2 regions of the Blautia sp. HCN-20427 genome follow, and region 2 is predicted to be linked to the other one. Evidence: predicted binding sites of a transcription regulator. Region 2 holds the regulator's gene; the other holds the start of a gene.

Region 1 (7,536 bases), on a different contig from region 2:
AGCCGGCTTCTTTTGCCATTTTAAGAAGAGCGGTTTCTCTTGGGAAGTATACAATATCTATGACAATTAAATCCGGACGGAAAAAGGATTTGTCCGGAATATAGGTCTGCCCCTCTAAGGGTTTCATTCCTACTCCCGTGGCATTGGTAAACAGATAACTGTCTTCCATCTCTTCTTTTAACTTATCCAAATCAGCCAGGTCATATAAAGCAGCTTTACATTCTGTATTTTCATTAATCTTCTTTACCGTTTCAACTGCATTGTCCCAGAATTTATCTCTTGCATTGAAAATAGATATCTCTTTTACTCCGTCCAGCGCTGCCTGTACCTGAATGGCTGTGGCTGCTCCTCCGGCGCCGACAATGGTCATTTTCTTTCCAATTACATCAATGTGATTATCCTTTAACGCCGCCATATATCCGATACCATCCGTAATATGTCCGGTCAACACTCCGTTGTCATTGACAATCGTGTTTACTGCTTTACACATTTCTGCTGCCGGAGAAGGCTTGTCCAGATACTTATGTACCACTGTCTTATTAGGCATGGACACATTTGAGCCTCTCATTTTCAATGCGCGAAGTCCCTTGACCGCATCCTCCAGAGAGTCGTTATCCACTTCAAATGCAATATATGCATAATCAAGTCCCAGATTGGCAAATGCTTCGTTGTGCATGGCCGGGGAACTGGAATGTCTGATAGGATATGCCATCAGTCCGATTAATTCTGTGTGACCTGTAATTCTTTCTGCCATGTTTATTTTCCTCCATTCATAACGGTATCTGTCTGTACCTTTTGACTTTGTTAATTACTAAACAACTTAGCTGCTCTTAATTATAATCCAGTCCGCCGGATAGTTCTAATACATCTTTTTACCTTTTTCGATACCTTTATGCTATTAATTGTGTTATAATGTCTGACAGGAGGAATTTGATATGACATTAAATCAGTTATTATATTTCCGGACAGTTGCCGCACATCAGCATTTCCGGCAGGCTGCCGCAGAACTTAATATTTCCCAGCCTTCCCTAAGCCGCTCTATTGCTTCCCTGGAAGAGGAGCTGAACATCATTCTTTTTGAACGGCAGGGACGCAATGTGCGGCTTACCAAATACGGGCGAATCTTTCTGGAACACGCAGAGCGGATTCTGCAGGAGACGGAGACTGCCCTCTTTCGTATGCACCAGCTTGCCCAGGATGAGGGACACGTTGATATTGCATATGTCTTTCCCCTGGCGAACCGCTATATCCCTCATACTGTAAGGCGTTTTTTAAGCCAGGAACGCTATAAGAACATTACCTTCAGCTTCCATCAGCTCCACACACCCCAACTGATTGAAGGACTGAAAAAGGAGCTCTTTGACCTTGTGTTCTGTTCCTATATGGAAAACGAACCAAATATTAAGTTTATTCCTATTATCCACCAGAATATGACCGTCATCACGCCCAAGGGACATCCGCTGTGCGCCAAAGACGCGGTTTCCCTGTCTGAACTTAGCGCCTATCCGCTGATTGGGTATGACAAAAGCTCCGGTCTGGGAAAATATACGCGGCAGATATTTTCTTCCCACGGAATCACCCCGAATTTCATCTGCGAGTCCCCTGATGAAAACGCCATCTCTGCCCTTGTGGAGGAAGATTTCGGCATAGCCCTGGTGGCAGATACGGAGGCCATCCGCAAACGCAATATCCGGATTCTGCCGCTTCGTGACATACATCTGGTTCATACCGTTTATCTGGCCTATCTAAAAGACCATTATATGATTCCGGCGGTCCGGAATTTTCTCCAGTTTATCATAAAGGACGGGACACATCTGTAATTGGTGTCCCTGCCGGAGGTTTTCTGGTACAACGAATCTTAAACTAGTATTTTCCATATAAGGCTTTTACATATTCTGCGAATTTTTCTACAATGGGAGTCTGATAATTCTCCTTGGACAGCGCCATATAGATGTAACGCTGATACCGGGGCGAGCGCAGCTTCAGCACTTCCACATTCATATTTTTAAGAAGGGGAATATCCGGCATGACCGCAATACCGAAATTCTGTGCTACAAGCCCGGCCATTGCACCGTCTTCCTCTATTTCATAAGCAATCTGGGGTCTGATTTTCGCCATTTCAAAGAGCCTGTCCACCACCGGCCGAAGGCCGCTTCCCTGTGTAAAATAAATCTGCGGATAAAGGGCAGCCTCTTCCAAATCCACTTCCCCTCTTCCGGACAGAGGATGTTGTTTCGGTATGACTACAACCAGATTCTGTGTTCCTACTGGTGTAAAGCTGACTTCCGGTTCATTCTCCATCATGGAACAGAAGGCAATATCATACTTTTCATCCTTCAGCCCCTGGATAAGTTCTGACGTATTCCCCACGGTAAAATGAAACTCTGTTTCCAGTTCTTCATGACTTCGCAGAAAATCCCCCACCAGACGAGGCACAAATTCACTGCCCAGTGTATAGATATATGCCAAATCAATGACCCCTTTGGTCTGTCCCGCCATCCCCTTTGTCTTAGAGACTCCCAGTTCCAGTACATTCATGGATTCCTCCACATACCCCAGGAAAAATCTCCCATACTTTGTCAGTACCACATTTCTTCCCTGCTTGCGGAACAACTTTACACCCAGTTCTTCCTCCAGTCCGGCAATTGCATGACTCAGCGTTGGCTGAGAAATTCCAATCTCTTCTGCCGCTTTTGTGTAATGCTCCAAACGTGCCAGTGCCACAAAATAATTTAACTGATGCAGCTTCATACAACTCACTCCCTTCTCACCTTTTTATACAGAATACCATAACTAATAGTTAATTTCTATAGATATTAATAAAAATATGCATTTGTTTTATGGTTTATTTTTCCCTATAATACGGTCAGAACATAGATTGTTAATCAAATATCAAATCCAGAAAACAGGAGGAGTTCCTTATGAAAAGCATGTACAAACACATCTTTGAACCACTGACCATCCGCCGCATGACGATGAAAAACAGAATTATGATGACACCCATGGGTACAAACTACGGTGAACAAAGCGGCGAGATGAGCTTTCTTCATATTAATTATTACGAGCAGCGCGCCAGAGGCGGCACCGGTTTAATTATGGTAGAAAATGCAAACGTAGATTACCCGCTGGGTTCCAACGGAACCACCCAGCTCCGCATTGACCATGACAATTATCTTCCGCGTCTGTTCAAATTAACAGAAACTGTCCACAAACACGGCGCCTGTATCGGTATTCAGATTAACCATGCCGGGGCTTCGGCTCAGTCTGCCCGTACCCAGATGCAGCCGGTCTCTGCCTCTGACATTCCTTCCAAAGCCGGAGGTGAAATTCCGCGCCCGTTAGAGAAAGAAGAAATTCTTCAGATTGTAAAAAAATACGGACAAGCGGCAAAACGGGCTCAGGCTGCCGGATTTGATACTGTAGAAATTCACGCCGGACATTCCTACCTCATCAGCCAGTTTTTATCTCCGCTTACCAACCACCGGACAGACGAATTCGGCGGAAGCGCTGAAAATCGCGCCCGCTTTGCCCGTATGGTTCTGGAGGAAGTCCGCGCACAGGTTGGGCCGCATTTCCCCATCTTCGTGCGAATCAGCGCCGATGAATTTCTGGAAGGCGGCAACACTCTGGAGGATACTCTGGATTACCTTCAATATTTCCAGGAAGAAGCCGACGTTATCGACGTATCTGCGGGACTGAACAGTTCTATTCAGTATCAGATTGACGCCAACTATCTGCCGGACGGCTGGCGCTCTTACATGGCAAAAGCAGTAAAAGAACGCTACGGAAAACCTTGTGTAACTACGGGAAATATCCGAAATCCCCAGGTTGCGGAAGACATTCTTGCAAAAGGCGACGCGGACATCATCGGTATGGGACGGGGACTGATTGCAGACCCGGACTGGGTAAACAAAGTGGAATTCGGAGATGTCTGTGATATCCGCAAATGTATTTCCTGCAACATCGGGTGCGCCGGAAACCGAATCGGCATTAACCGTCCTATCCGCTGTACTGTAAATCCTGCCGTTCTCCACGGAGAAGTCTACAAAAAACAACGGGTTTCCAAGCCCTGCAATGTCGTTGTAATCGGAGGCGGAACTGCCGGCCTTGAGGCTGCCTGTACAGCCGCCGAAGTGGGATGTACAACCTTCCTCATTGAGAAAAAACCGTATCTTGGCGGATTGGCTGCAGAGATTTCCAAGATTCCGGACAAAAAACGTCTGGCAGATTTCCCCAATTACCTGATCCACCGTGCGCACAAATTAAAAAACCTGTTTGTGTTTACCCAGACTGAAGCTACCACCGAATTTATCAAAAACCTGAAGCCTAACATCCTTGTCAATGCTACAGGCTCTCTCCCGCTGCTTCCTCCCATTGCCGGGCTTCACGACACACTGGGCAAACCCGGAAGCCATGTGTACTCTATTTTTGATATGATTCAGCATGTAGACCAGTATCCGGAGGATATGACCGGAAAGAAAGTCTGCGTCATCGGCGGCGGTGCCGTAGGACTGGACGTGGTGGAGTTCTTTGCTCCGCGGGGCGCAGAAGTCTCTATCGTAGAAATGCTCCCTGCAATCGGAAACGGAATTGACCCCATATCCAAGGTCGGCACCTTTGCCCTGATGGATAAATACCATGTCCGCCAAATGCCTAACACCGCATTGAAAGAAGTCCGGGACGATTCTTTCCTGGTGGAAACCCCGGAAGGCAAAGAAACTTTAAACTTTGATTACGGATTTGTCTGCCTCGGAATGAAAGCCAACACACCGGTTCTGGCTGAGCTCCAGAACGCCTTTGGTGACGAAATTGAAGTTATCAACATTGGTGACAGTGTCCGGGCGAGACGTATCATTGAAGGTACAGACGAAGGACGCAACATCCTAAACACACTGGAAAAACACGGATATTTATAAAAACACAGAATATGGGTCTGGTACACCTTGCGTCGTGCACCAGACCCATACTTTATTTTTATAAATCCAGTTTCAAATCATTTTCTCCAATCCATCCTTTCTTTCTGAAAGGTATGGCAATGACACAGGTCAGCACTGCGGGCAGTACAAAGCAGATAAGAATCATGCCAATCCAGTCCATGGGGGTAATCGCTGCTTTGGCGCCGCTTGCCATATCCTGTACCCAGCCTGTATACACACCTATCTGTCCCACAAAGCCACAGGTTCCCATACCGGAAGCAACTGCCGCTCCGTTCATTTCCATATGAAACAGGCAGGTGGCCATCGGTCCGGTAATCGCTGAAGCCAAAGTCGGTGGAAGCCAGATTTTCGGATTTCTCACAATATTTCCCATCTGCAGCATGGAGGTTCCGATTCCCTGGGCAAAAAGACCACCCCACCGGTTTTCCTTAAAACTCATCACTGCAAAGCCCACCATCTGGGCACAGCAGCCTGCCACTGCCGCTCCACCGGCCAGACCGGTAAGAGAAAGAGCTGCACAGATTGCCGCGCTGCTGATAGGAAGTGTCAGTGCAATCCCTACTATGACGGAAACCAAAATACCCATAAAAAACGGCTGCAGTTCTGTTGCCCACATAATGGCATTTCCTACGCTGCTGGCTGCGTAGCCGATAGCGGGTGCCCACCAAAGAGACAACAGTACACCCACGGCAATAGATACAAAAGGTGTTACAATAATATCTATTTTTGTCTCCTTGGAAACCAGCTTGCCTGCTTCCGCCGCAAAAATAGTTACAATCAGAACTGCCAGCGGGCCTCCCGCACCGCCCAGCTCATTGGCCGCCATGCCTACGGCTGTCAGCGAAAACAGCACCAGGGGCGGACACTGCAATGCATAGCCTATGGAAATAGCCATAGCTGCACCTGTGGCTCCTTTGGCATAAGTTCCCACGGTTACCAGAATATCAATGCCCAACTGCTCCCCCAGGGTACTGATAATCGTCCCGATAAGCAGAGAGGCAAATAACCCCTGTGCCATGGCGCTTAAAGCGTCAATCCCATATCGCTTGGCAGAAAAAATGATGTTTTTTCTTCTCAAAAATTCTTTCATGAATGGATTCTCCTTCCTTCTGACGTCTTCTTTGTTTTACTGTCTTGTTTACTGTCTTGTCAGTCAGGTTCTATTATCCATATTTTTCCGGAGTTCGTCAAGTAGGAAAATCGTCTCTGTTTGGCGAGGTTTATGGTTATCAGAATTCCTCCGCTTTTCTTCCTTATCTTGAAATATTTGCCTGAAACGGCGTGAATTGCTTTTAGATGTGACTAAATCTACGGAAAAAATTACAGTTCCATTTTTTCCTGAAATTCCTCTACAGATTCAACTTTTGCTGCAAGTCTTGTCCAAAAGGCCAGCGTTTTCATATCGGTTTCTCCGAGAATTTTTTCTTTCAGATTTTCCGGTACTGTCCCGCATTCTTCCAGCATTTCCAACAAAATATCTGTTCTTCCTTCTCTTCGTTCATCTCTCAGCATCTCTTCTAAAACCATAAAACGCTCCTCCATTTCTCTGCTGGATTTTACCCGAGCGATAAATTCCTGAAGCTGTCGGATATAAGAATCATGAAAATCAGTCTGACTGTCTTTTAAATCTGCCTTGACAAATTTCAGAAAAGTAATCAGTTCTTTTGGAACCTCTTCGTCATTTTCCCCACAGGTACTTAAAAATACAATATGACGACAGTCTCCAAACTGTACTTTTTCTTTGCACTTCATTTCAAAGGTGTACCGGTACTGCTTTTCCCCAAATGGGTCAAAATCACAGATAAAAATAACATAACTGCTGGGAAGCATCTCGTATTCACTGCCCGCCAAAAGCATTTCCATGTCCATCTGACTTTGGTAATAACGGCTTCGTTTTCCCAGCGCTTTTTTCTTTGTCACCTGCATTTCTATATTATAGCAGGTCTGCGCTTCATCTTTTGCATATACATCTAACCGGACTCCCTTGTATTCAGGGTGGTAGACTATACTTTTTTCACGGCTTACCCGAACATAGTCAATTTTTATATCCAGCGCTCTTTCCAAAAGCCCCTTACAGTTATCTTCATTCATCATCACTGCACCAAACAGGAAATTATCTTTAATTGTAAGATTTTCCAATCGTTGTTTTTTCATAATAATCCTCCCTAAAAGCAGAGGAATTCCTTAATAAAAAGTATAACATATGAACTTTGAAAAACAACCCCTCTTTCCTCTGGATTTATGAAATTTTGATGAACAATACAAAAAACCCTTGCACATGACGTAACGTCACCCTATATAATAGAGTTATCATAAACTCAGAGACTAAACATGAATAAAAAACAAAGGAGATTTCAATTATGAAAGGTATTATCTTAGCCGGCGGTTCAGGAACCCGCCTTTACCCCCTGACTATGGTAACTTCCAAGCAGTTACTTCCTATTTATGACAAACCAATGATTTACTATCCGCTGTCTGTGCTGATGAATGCAGGAATCCGTGAAATCCTCATCATCTCCACCCCTCAGGATACCCCTCGTTTCCAGGAACTCTTAGGAGACGGCCATCAGTTCGGCGTACAGCTTTCCTATGCCGTACA
Region 2 (7,536 bases):
AGACTACCATATTTTTTACAAAATGAAAATGACACGGCGAGAGGCCATGGAACATTACCTCAGTGTTATCCGGGACTGTCTGGAAATCGGTATCAGCCCCAGATGCCACCTGGAAGATATTACGAGGGCTGATATCTACGGCTATGTAATTCCTTTCTGCATGGAGCTGACGAGACTTATGGAAGAATATTCCATTCCCATTAAGGTTCGCTGCTGTGATACCATGGGCTACGGGGTCAATTATCCCGGCGCTGTGATACCGCGTTCTATTCCCGGTATCATTTACGGAATTATGACGCATGCCGGTTTTCCTTCGGAACTCATTGAGTTTCATGGGCACAATGACTTTTACAAAGCCGTGAGCAATTCCACTACAGCCTGGCTGTACGGCGCCAGCGGAGTAAACTGTTCTCTTTTTGGCATCGGGGAGCGGACAGGAAATACGCCGCTTGAGGCCATGGTTTTTGAGTATGCCCAGTTAAAAGGTACTTTAGACGGCATGGACACCACCGTCATTACCGAACTGGCTGAATATTACGAAAAGGAATTGGGATACCACATTCCGCCTCAGACACCTTTTGTAGGTTCTTCCTTTAATGTGACGAGAGCCGGAATTCATGCAGATGGCCTCTTGAAAAATGAAGAGATTTATAATATCTTTGATACAGAGAAATTTTTAAAGAAAGCACCTCAGGTAGCTGTTTCCAATACTTCCGGCCTGGCTGGCATTGCCCACTGGATAAACAACCATTTCCACCTGACCGGAGAAAAGCAGATTGACAAAAACAGTGAACTGGCTGTGATGGTAAAGGCCTGGGTGGATAAACAATATGAAGAAGGAAGAGTCACAGTTCTTACAGACGAAGAACTTCTGGCAGTGATCGCCGAAAGCTGCAACTGTCTGCAGATGGAACTGTGATAAGAAGGTGTAAAGCAATATGGCAGCAATATCTTTAAGAGGAAAAGTATTTGACAAAATCCGGGAGGATATTTTAAAAGGCAGGTATAAAAAGGGCGACGAGCTGGTGGAATGTACCATTGGAAAGGAACTGGGGGTCAGCCGTACGCCTGTCCGGGAGGCTATCCGCCAGCTGGAACTGGAAGGACTGGTACAGCTGATACCAAATAAAGGAGCCTTTGTCACCGGAATTTCCTCAAAAGACGTTATGGATATGTATCAAATCCGGGCAAAGCTGGAAGGACTGTGTGCAGCCATGGCGGCAGAGAACATTACCAAAGAACAGTTGGAAGAAATGGAAGAGGCGGTATATCTATCAGATTTCCACGCAGACAAGGGCAATTACGAACAGGTCTGCCAGCAGGACGGCAGGTTTCATCAGCTTTTATATCAGGCATCAGGAAGCCGGATTCTGGCGCATACCCTTTCCGATTTTCACGAATATCTGCAGAGAGTCCGAATGGCTTCTGTGAAGTTCCGTATGCGCGCCCGCCCTTCAAACAGCGAACACAAAACCATTTTAGAAGCCATTCGGACAAAAGATACAAAAAGGGCCGAGGAGGCTGCTTATCTGCATATCCGCAACACCATGGAAAACCTGAAGAATTTTGATATGGAAAAAGTTTTAAGGGAAGAAATCAAATAAGAGAAAAGGAGCGTAACCACTATGGGAAAAATAGCAATGACCACACCTTTGGTAGAAATGGATGGAGATGAAATGACCCGAATCCTCTGGAAAATCATCAAAGAGGAATTACTGGAGCCTTTTGTGGATTTGAAAACCGAGTATTATGACTTGGGCCTTACATACCGCAATGAAACCAATGACGCGGTAACAGTAGACGCAGCAAACGCAGTGAAAAAATACAAGGTTGGGGTAAAATGCGCGACGATTACCCCTAATGCAGCCCGTATGGAAGAATATCACTTAAAAGAAATGTACAAAAGTCCCAACGGAACCATTCGTTCTATGCTGGACGGCACTGTGTTCCGCGCGCCCATCGTTGTAAAAGGCATTGAACCCTGTGTGAAAAACTGGAAGAAGCCTATTACCCTGGCCAGACATGCCTATGGGGATGTGTACAAGAATACAGAAATGCGGATACCGGGCCCCGGCAAGGCAGAACTGGTCTTTACTGCTCAGGACGGCACCGAAACCCGGCAGATGATTCACGAATTTAAGGGCGCAGGTGTGCTGCAGGGTATGCACAATCTGGACGAGTCTATCGAAAGTTTTGCCAGAAGTTGTTTCTCTTATGCCCTGGATACTCAGCAGGATTTGTGGTTTGCCACTAAGGATACCATTTCCAAACAGTATGACCACACCTTTAAAGATATTTTCCAGGAAATCTATGATACTGAATATAAAGAAGCCTTTGAAAAAACAGGACTGACTTATTTCTATACCCTCATAGACGACGCAGTAGCCAGAGTGATGAAAGCAGAAGGCGGTTTTATCTGGGCCTGCAAAAATTATGACGGAGATGTTATGAGTGACATGGTTTCCTCTGCCTTTGGTTCTCTGGCTATGATGACTTCTGTGCTGGTATCGCCCAAGGGATATTTTGAATATGAGGCAGCGCACGGCACAGTACAGCGCCATTATTACAGACACTTAAAAGGGGAAGAAACCTCTACCAACTCGGTGGCAACGATTTTTGCCTGGAGCGGAGCTCTTAGAAAAAGAGGAGAACTGGATGACAACACGAAACTGCAGCATTTTGCAGACAAACTGGAAGCAGCTACAGTAAACGTCATTGAAAGCGGAAGAATGACCAAAGATTTGGCGCTGATTACCAGTATTCCTGCCCCTACGGTTTTGAACAGCCGGGACTTTATCTGTGAAATCCGAAAAGAGCTGGAAGCTGCACTTTAAATCTGCCTCTTTACGAAAAATTTTGAAAAATGGGAAGAGCCGCTTATTCAGCCAGCTCTTCCCATTTTTCATACAGCTTTTCCAGTTTTTCGGCAATTTCTGCCTTTTCTTTGGAAAGGCGGACACATTCTGCCACATTAGTGGCCACCTCCGGATTTGCCATTTCCTCATCAATTTCACTGTCTCTTTGCTCCAGTTCTTCAATGGCCTTTTCCGTTTTCTTTAAATCATTTTCCCGTTTCCGAAGACGGGCCTGCTCCTCTTTTTGCTGCTTCCAATCCATTTTCGTGGCAGATACGGTTTCTGTGTAAACTTCTTCCCGGACTTCGGGGGCATAGATGTCAGTCAGTTCTTCCTTTTTTTCCAGATAATAATCGTAATTGCCGATATAGTTTACCAGTTTGTGATTGGTCAAGTCCAGAATCCTGGTGGCTGTTTTATTGATAAAATAACGGTCATGGGACACATAGAGCACGGTACCTTCATAGTTATTTAAGGCTTCCTCCAGGATTTCTTTGGAAGTAATATCCAGATGGTTGGTAGGCTCATCCAGAATCAGGAAGTTGGCCTGGGAAAGCATAAGTTTGGCTAAAGACACACGCCCCCGTTCCCCGCCGCTTAAAGCAGAAATCGGCTTAAACACATCATCTCCGGTAAAGAGAAAGGCGGCCAGCAGGTTGCGGATTTCCGTATTCGTCAGCTTTGGATAATCATCGGAAATTTCCTCAAAAATGGTTTTCTCCATGTGGAGTACATGGTGTTCCTGGTCGTAGTATCCGATATGTACTTTGCTGCCCAGGCGGAAGCTGCCGTTGTCCGCAGGAATCACCTGATTTAAAATTTTTAAAATCGTGGTTTTTCCCGTCCCGTTGCTTCCGATAATAGCCACCCGCTCACCCCGCTTAATCTGAAAGTTTAAATCCTCAAAAAGCGGGAGAGAGGGAAAGGACTTGGTAAGGTGTTCTACAGTCAGCACATCGTTGCCGCTTATCACCCGAGGCTTTAAAGTAATCCGCATGGAATCGTCCACTTCCACAGGCTTTTCCAATACTTCTATTTTATCCAGCATTTTTTCCCGGCTTTCTGCCCGCCGTATGGATTTTTCCCGGTTAAAAGACTTTAATTTGGCAATGACGGCTTCCTGGTGTTTGATTTCCTGCTGCTGGTTTAAGTAAGCCTGATACGCGGCTCTTCGAAGCATAGCCTTTTTTTCACTGTAGGCGCTGTAGTTTCCTGTAAAAGACGTAACTTTTGTATTGTCAATTTCCACAATTTTCGTGGCGACCTTATCCAGGAAATAGCGGTCATGGGATACAATAAAGACAGCCCCCGGATAGTTCAAAAGATAGGTTTCCAGCCACGCAATGGAATCCATGTCCAAATGGTTGGTAGGCTCGTCCAGAAGGATGATATCCGGCTTGGATAAAAGAAGACGGCCAAGGGCCACACGGGTTTTCTGTCCCCCGGAAAGTGTGGAAATCATTTTGCCGAAATCTTCCTCTGCAAAGCCAAGTCCCTTTAAGACTCCGGTCAGTTCACTTTTGTAGGCATACCCGTTTTCCAGTTCAAACTCATGGGTCAGACGGGAATAGGCCTCCATAATCTTGTTCAATTCTTCTCCCTGGGTGTATTTCATCTCTTTCTCCAGCTGACGCATACGCACCTCCATATCCAGAATGTGCTGCTTTACCTGCAAAAGAGCGTCATAAATAGACAAGTCGCTGGTCAGCTCCTGGTGCTGAGCCAGATAGCCCATGGTTTTCCCTTTGGCTAAAATAACCTGCCCGCTGTCCGGGGGAAGTTCCCCCACAATGATTTTAAAAAGCGTGGATTTTCCTGCCCCGTTAATGCCCACCAAAGCGGCTTTTTCCCGCTCTTCAATATGGAAGCTGGCGTCTGCCAGCAGGGTAACGCCATCAAAAGATTTTTCTATATTCTGACATGCAAGTATCATGATAATTATCTCCTTTAAACTCCGTACAGCTACGAAAGCTGTCCTATTTATTATATCGAAAAATACAGGTTTGACAACAGAGAAACGAAAATTAATTGACTTTAATTTAACAATACACTATAATGGAGCGTAGAAATATGTATTTTGAATACAGGAGGGTTGTTATGGAGGGAAAATCCATTTCAAAGGCAGTAATTAAAAGACTACCCCGATATTACAGATACTTAGGTGAGCTTATAGAAGAAGGCGTAGAACGAATATCCTCCAATGAGTTAAGCGAAAAGATGCGGGTAACCGCGTCTCAGATTCGTCAGGATTTGAATAATTTCGGCGGCTTCGGGCAACAGGGCTATGGATATAATGTTCCCTATTTATATGATGAAATCGGAAAAATTTTGGGACTGGACAAGACGTACCACATGATTATCATTGGTGCCGGTAATCTTGGACAGGCACTTGCCAACTATGTAAAATTTGAAAAAAGAGGCTTTAAAATTGTAGGTATCTTTGATGTGAATCCGGTACTGAAAGGAATTTCCATCAGAGGAAATGAAATCCGTATGATGGACGAGCTTCCAGAGTTTTTAAAAGAGCAGAATGTGGATATAGCCACGCTGACCCTGCCGAAAAACAACGCGGCAGAGACAGCTGATTTACTGGTAAAAAACGGAATTCGGGCTATCTGGAATTTTGCACATCTGGATTTGGATGTACCAGAGGATGTTATCGTAGAAAATGTACATCTTTCCGAAAGTTTAATGCGTCTGTCTTATAATCTGAATTGTTATGAAAACGAACATCCAAAAAAATAACAACGTAAAAAGCTGCTGTAAAATGTAAAAGAGATTTTGCGGCAGCCTTTTCGCTTTACGCAAGGAAAAAGGACGGGTGAAACATGGAGGAGATTGTAACCGGAAAGCAGATGAAGGAACTGGATGCCTACACCATAGAAACCATGGGAGTACCTTCTCTGGTACTTATGGAGCGGGCGGGACTGCAGGTCTTTGAGAGTATGAAAAAAGAGGGGCTTCCCCTTTCAAAAGTGCTGGTGCTGTGCGGTTCCGGAAATAACGGGGCGGACGGTGTGGTCATTGCCCGGCTTTTGTTTCTGGCAGGATATCAGGTACATGTCTGTATTTTGGGAAATCCGGAACATTTTACAAAAGAAATGAAAACGCAGATAGAAATTGGCAGAAATTATGGAATTTCCTTTGTCAAGACTTTCTGTGTACATGAATATACTACTATCGTGGATGCTCTTTTGGGTGTAGGGCTTTCCAGGGAAGTTTCGGGTCTTTACCGGGAAACCATAGAAAAACTACAGGATTTTTCAGGGAAAATCGCAGCCGTGGACATCCCTTCCGGTATTGACGCAGATACAGGAGCGGTATGGGGCTGTGCCGTCAGGGCAGACCTTACCGTTACCTTTGCCTATAAGAAAGCAGGGCTCTGCCTGTATCCCGGTGCAGCCTATGCCGGAAAACTGCTTACGGCAGATGTGGGCATTTACCGCAAAGACAAAAGGTCTCCAGAGCTTTTTGCCTGTACGGACAGGGAACTTAAAAAACTCACCAGAAAACCGGACGGCAATAAGGGCAGCTTCGGCAAGGTCTTTCTGGCCGCAGGCAGCCGGGAAATTTTCGGCGCAGCGTATCTTAGCGGACAGGCTGCTCTGCGAAGCGGCGCAGGTATGCTGAAACTCTGTACGCCAAAAGAAAACAGGGGGTTGTTTACTTGCTTCCCTGAAGCCATGCTGGCACTTTATGAGGACGCTGCGGATATGGAAAACCTGGTGAGAGAAAACCTATGCTGGGCTGATGTGGCCGGCATTGGTCCCGGTCTTGGTACTTCTCCTCAGGCGGAAAGACTTTTAGAGACTCTTTTGAAATACGCAGACAAACCGCTGGTTATTGACGCAGATGGCCTGAATCTGCTAAAGGGTAAGGAAAAGCTTTTAAAAAGCTGTAAAGCTCCGGTGATACTGACCCCTCATCTGGGAGAATTTGCCCGCATGACGGGAATCTCTGTAAAAGAATGGAAGAAAAATCCTCTGACGATTACCAAAGAAACGGCAAAGAAACTGGGTGTCCTGCTGGTGTGCAAAGATGCCAGAACGATTATCAGCCGGGGAACAGAGGAAACCTGTATCAATCTGTGCGGCAATGACGGTATGGCGACAGCCGGAAGCGGAGATGTGCTCACCGGACTGATTCTGGGGCTTCTGGCTCAGGGACTTTCTCCATGGGAGGCAGCCTGCACAGGTGTTTATCTCCATGGAAAGGCAGGAGATTTGGCAGCAGAGAAAAAGGGCAGAGCCGCTATGCTGGCGGGTGATATTTTAGAAGCTGCAGGAGAGATTCTGAAGGAACTTTAACAGGAAAGAAGGACAATTATGAAGATACAGAAAAGAATCCAGGCAAACATCAACCTGGACGCCATTGCATATAATCTGGAAAACATAAAGAAAAACCTGCAAAAAGACACACAGATTATAGCTGTGCTGAAAGCGGATGGCTATGGGCACGGTGCCATACCCCTGGCAAAAGAAATCGAATCTTATCCCTATATCTGGGGAATTGCGGTTGCGACTGTGGACGAGGGTATGGAGCTGCGCCGGGCAGGGATTCAAAAGCCCATTCTTATTTTAGGCTATACTTACGAAGAAGATTACGACCGGATTGTACAGGAGGACTTCCGTCCCACAGTATTTAAGCTGTCTATGGCCGAAAAACTGTCACAGGCTGCAAA

Evidence for each region. Region 2 encodes Rex, which represses fermentation and respiration genes when NADH is low (regulators of the CRP and FNR family bind a similar motif). Its sites were predicted from a motif close to ATTGTTAANTANTTAACAAT; they were not measured.
Region 1: a site for Rex is predicted at 2,878-2,897, ahead of WKT17_RS14555 (oxidoreductase). Genes of this name have one in related genera too.

Annotation. Positions count from the first base shown of each region.
Region 1 is NZ_JBBKBX010000031.1:6,206-13,741, forward strand. Features, by position in the region: gene WKT17_RS14540 (shikimate dehydrogenase) at 1-754, opposite strand, end outside; gene WKT17_RS14545 (LysR family transcriptional regulator) at 936-1,820, shown strand; gene WKT17_RS14550 (LysR family transcriptional regulator) at 1,864-2,751, opposite strand; gene WKT17_RS14555 (oxidoreductase) at 2,922-4,916, shown strand; gene WKT17_RS14560 (PTS transporter subunit IIC) at 4,975-6,027, opposite strand; gene WKT17_RS14565 (Rpn family recombination-promoting nuclease/putative transposase) at 6,258-7,091, opposite strand; gene rfbA (glucose-1-phosphate thymidylyltransferase RfbA) at 7,298-7,536, shown strand, end outside.
Region 2 is NZ_JBBKBX010000023.1:45,138-52,673, forward strand. Features, by position in the region: gene WKT17_RS13215 (2-isopropylmalate synthase) at 1-919, shown strand, start outside; gene WKT17_RS13220 (GntR family transcriptional regulator) at 939-1,604, shown strand; gene WKT17_RS13225 (NADP-dependent isocitrate dehydrogenase) at 1,626-2,834, shown strand; gene abc-f (ribosomal protection-like ABC-F family protein) at 2,878-4,788, opposite strand; gene WKT17_RS13235 (redox-sensing transcriptional repressor Rex) at 4,953-5,600, shown strand; gene WKT17_RS13240 (NAD(P)H-hydrate dehydratase) at 5,684-7,162, shown strand; gene alr (alanine racemase) at 7,181-7,536, shown strand, end outside.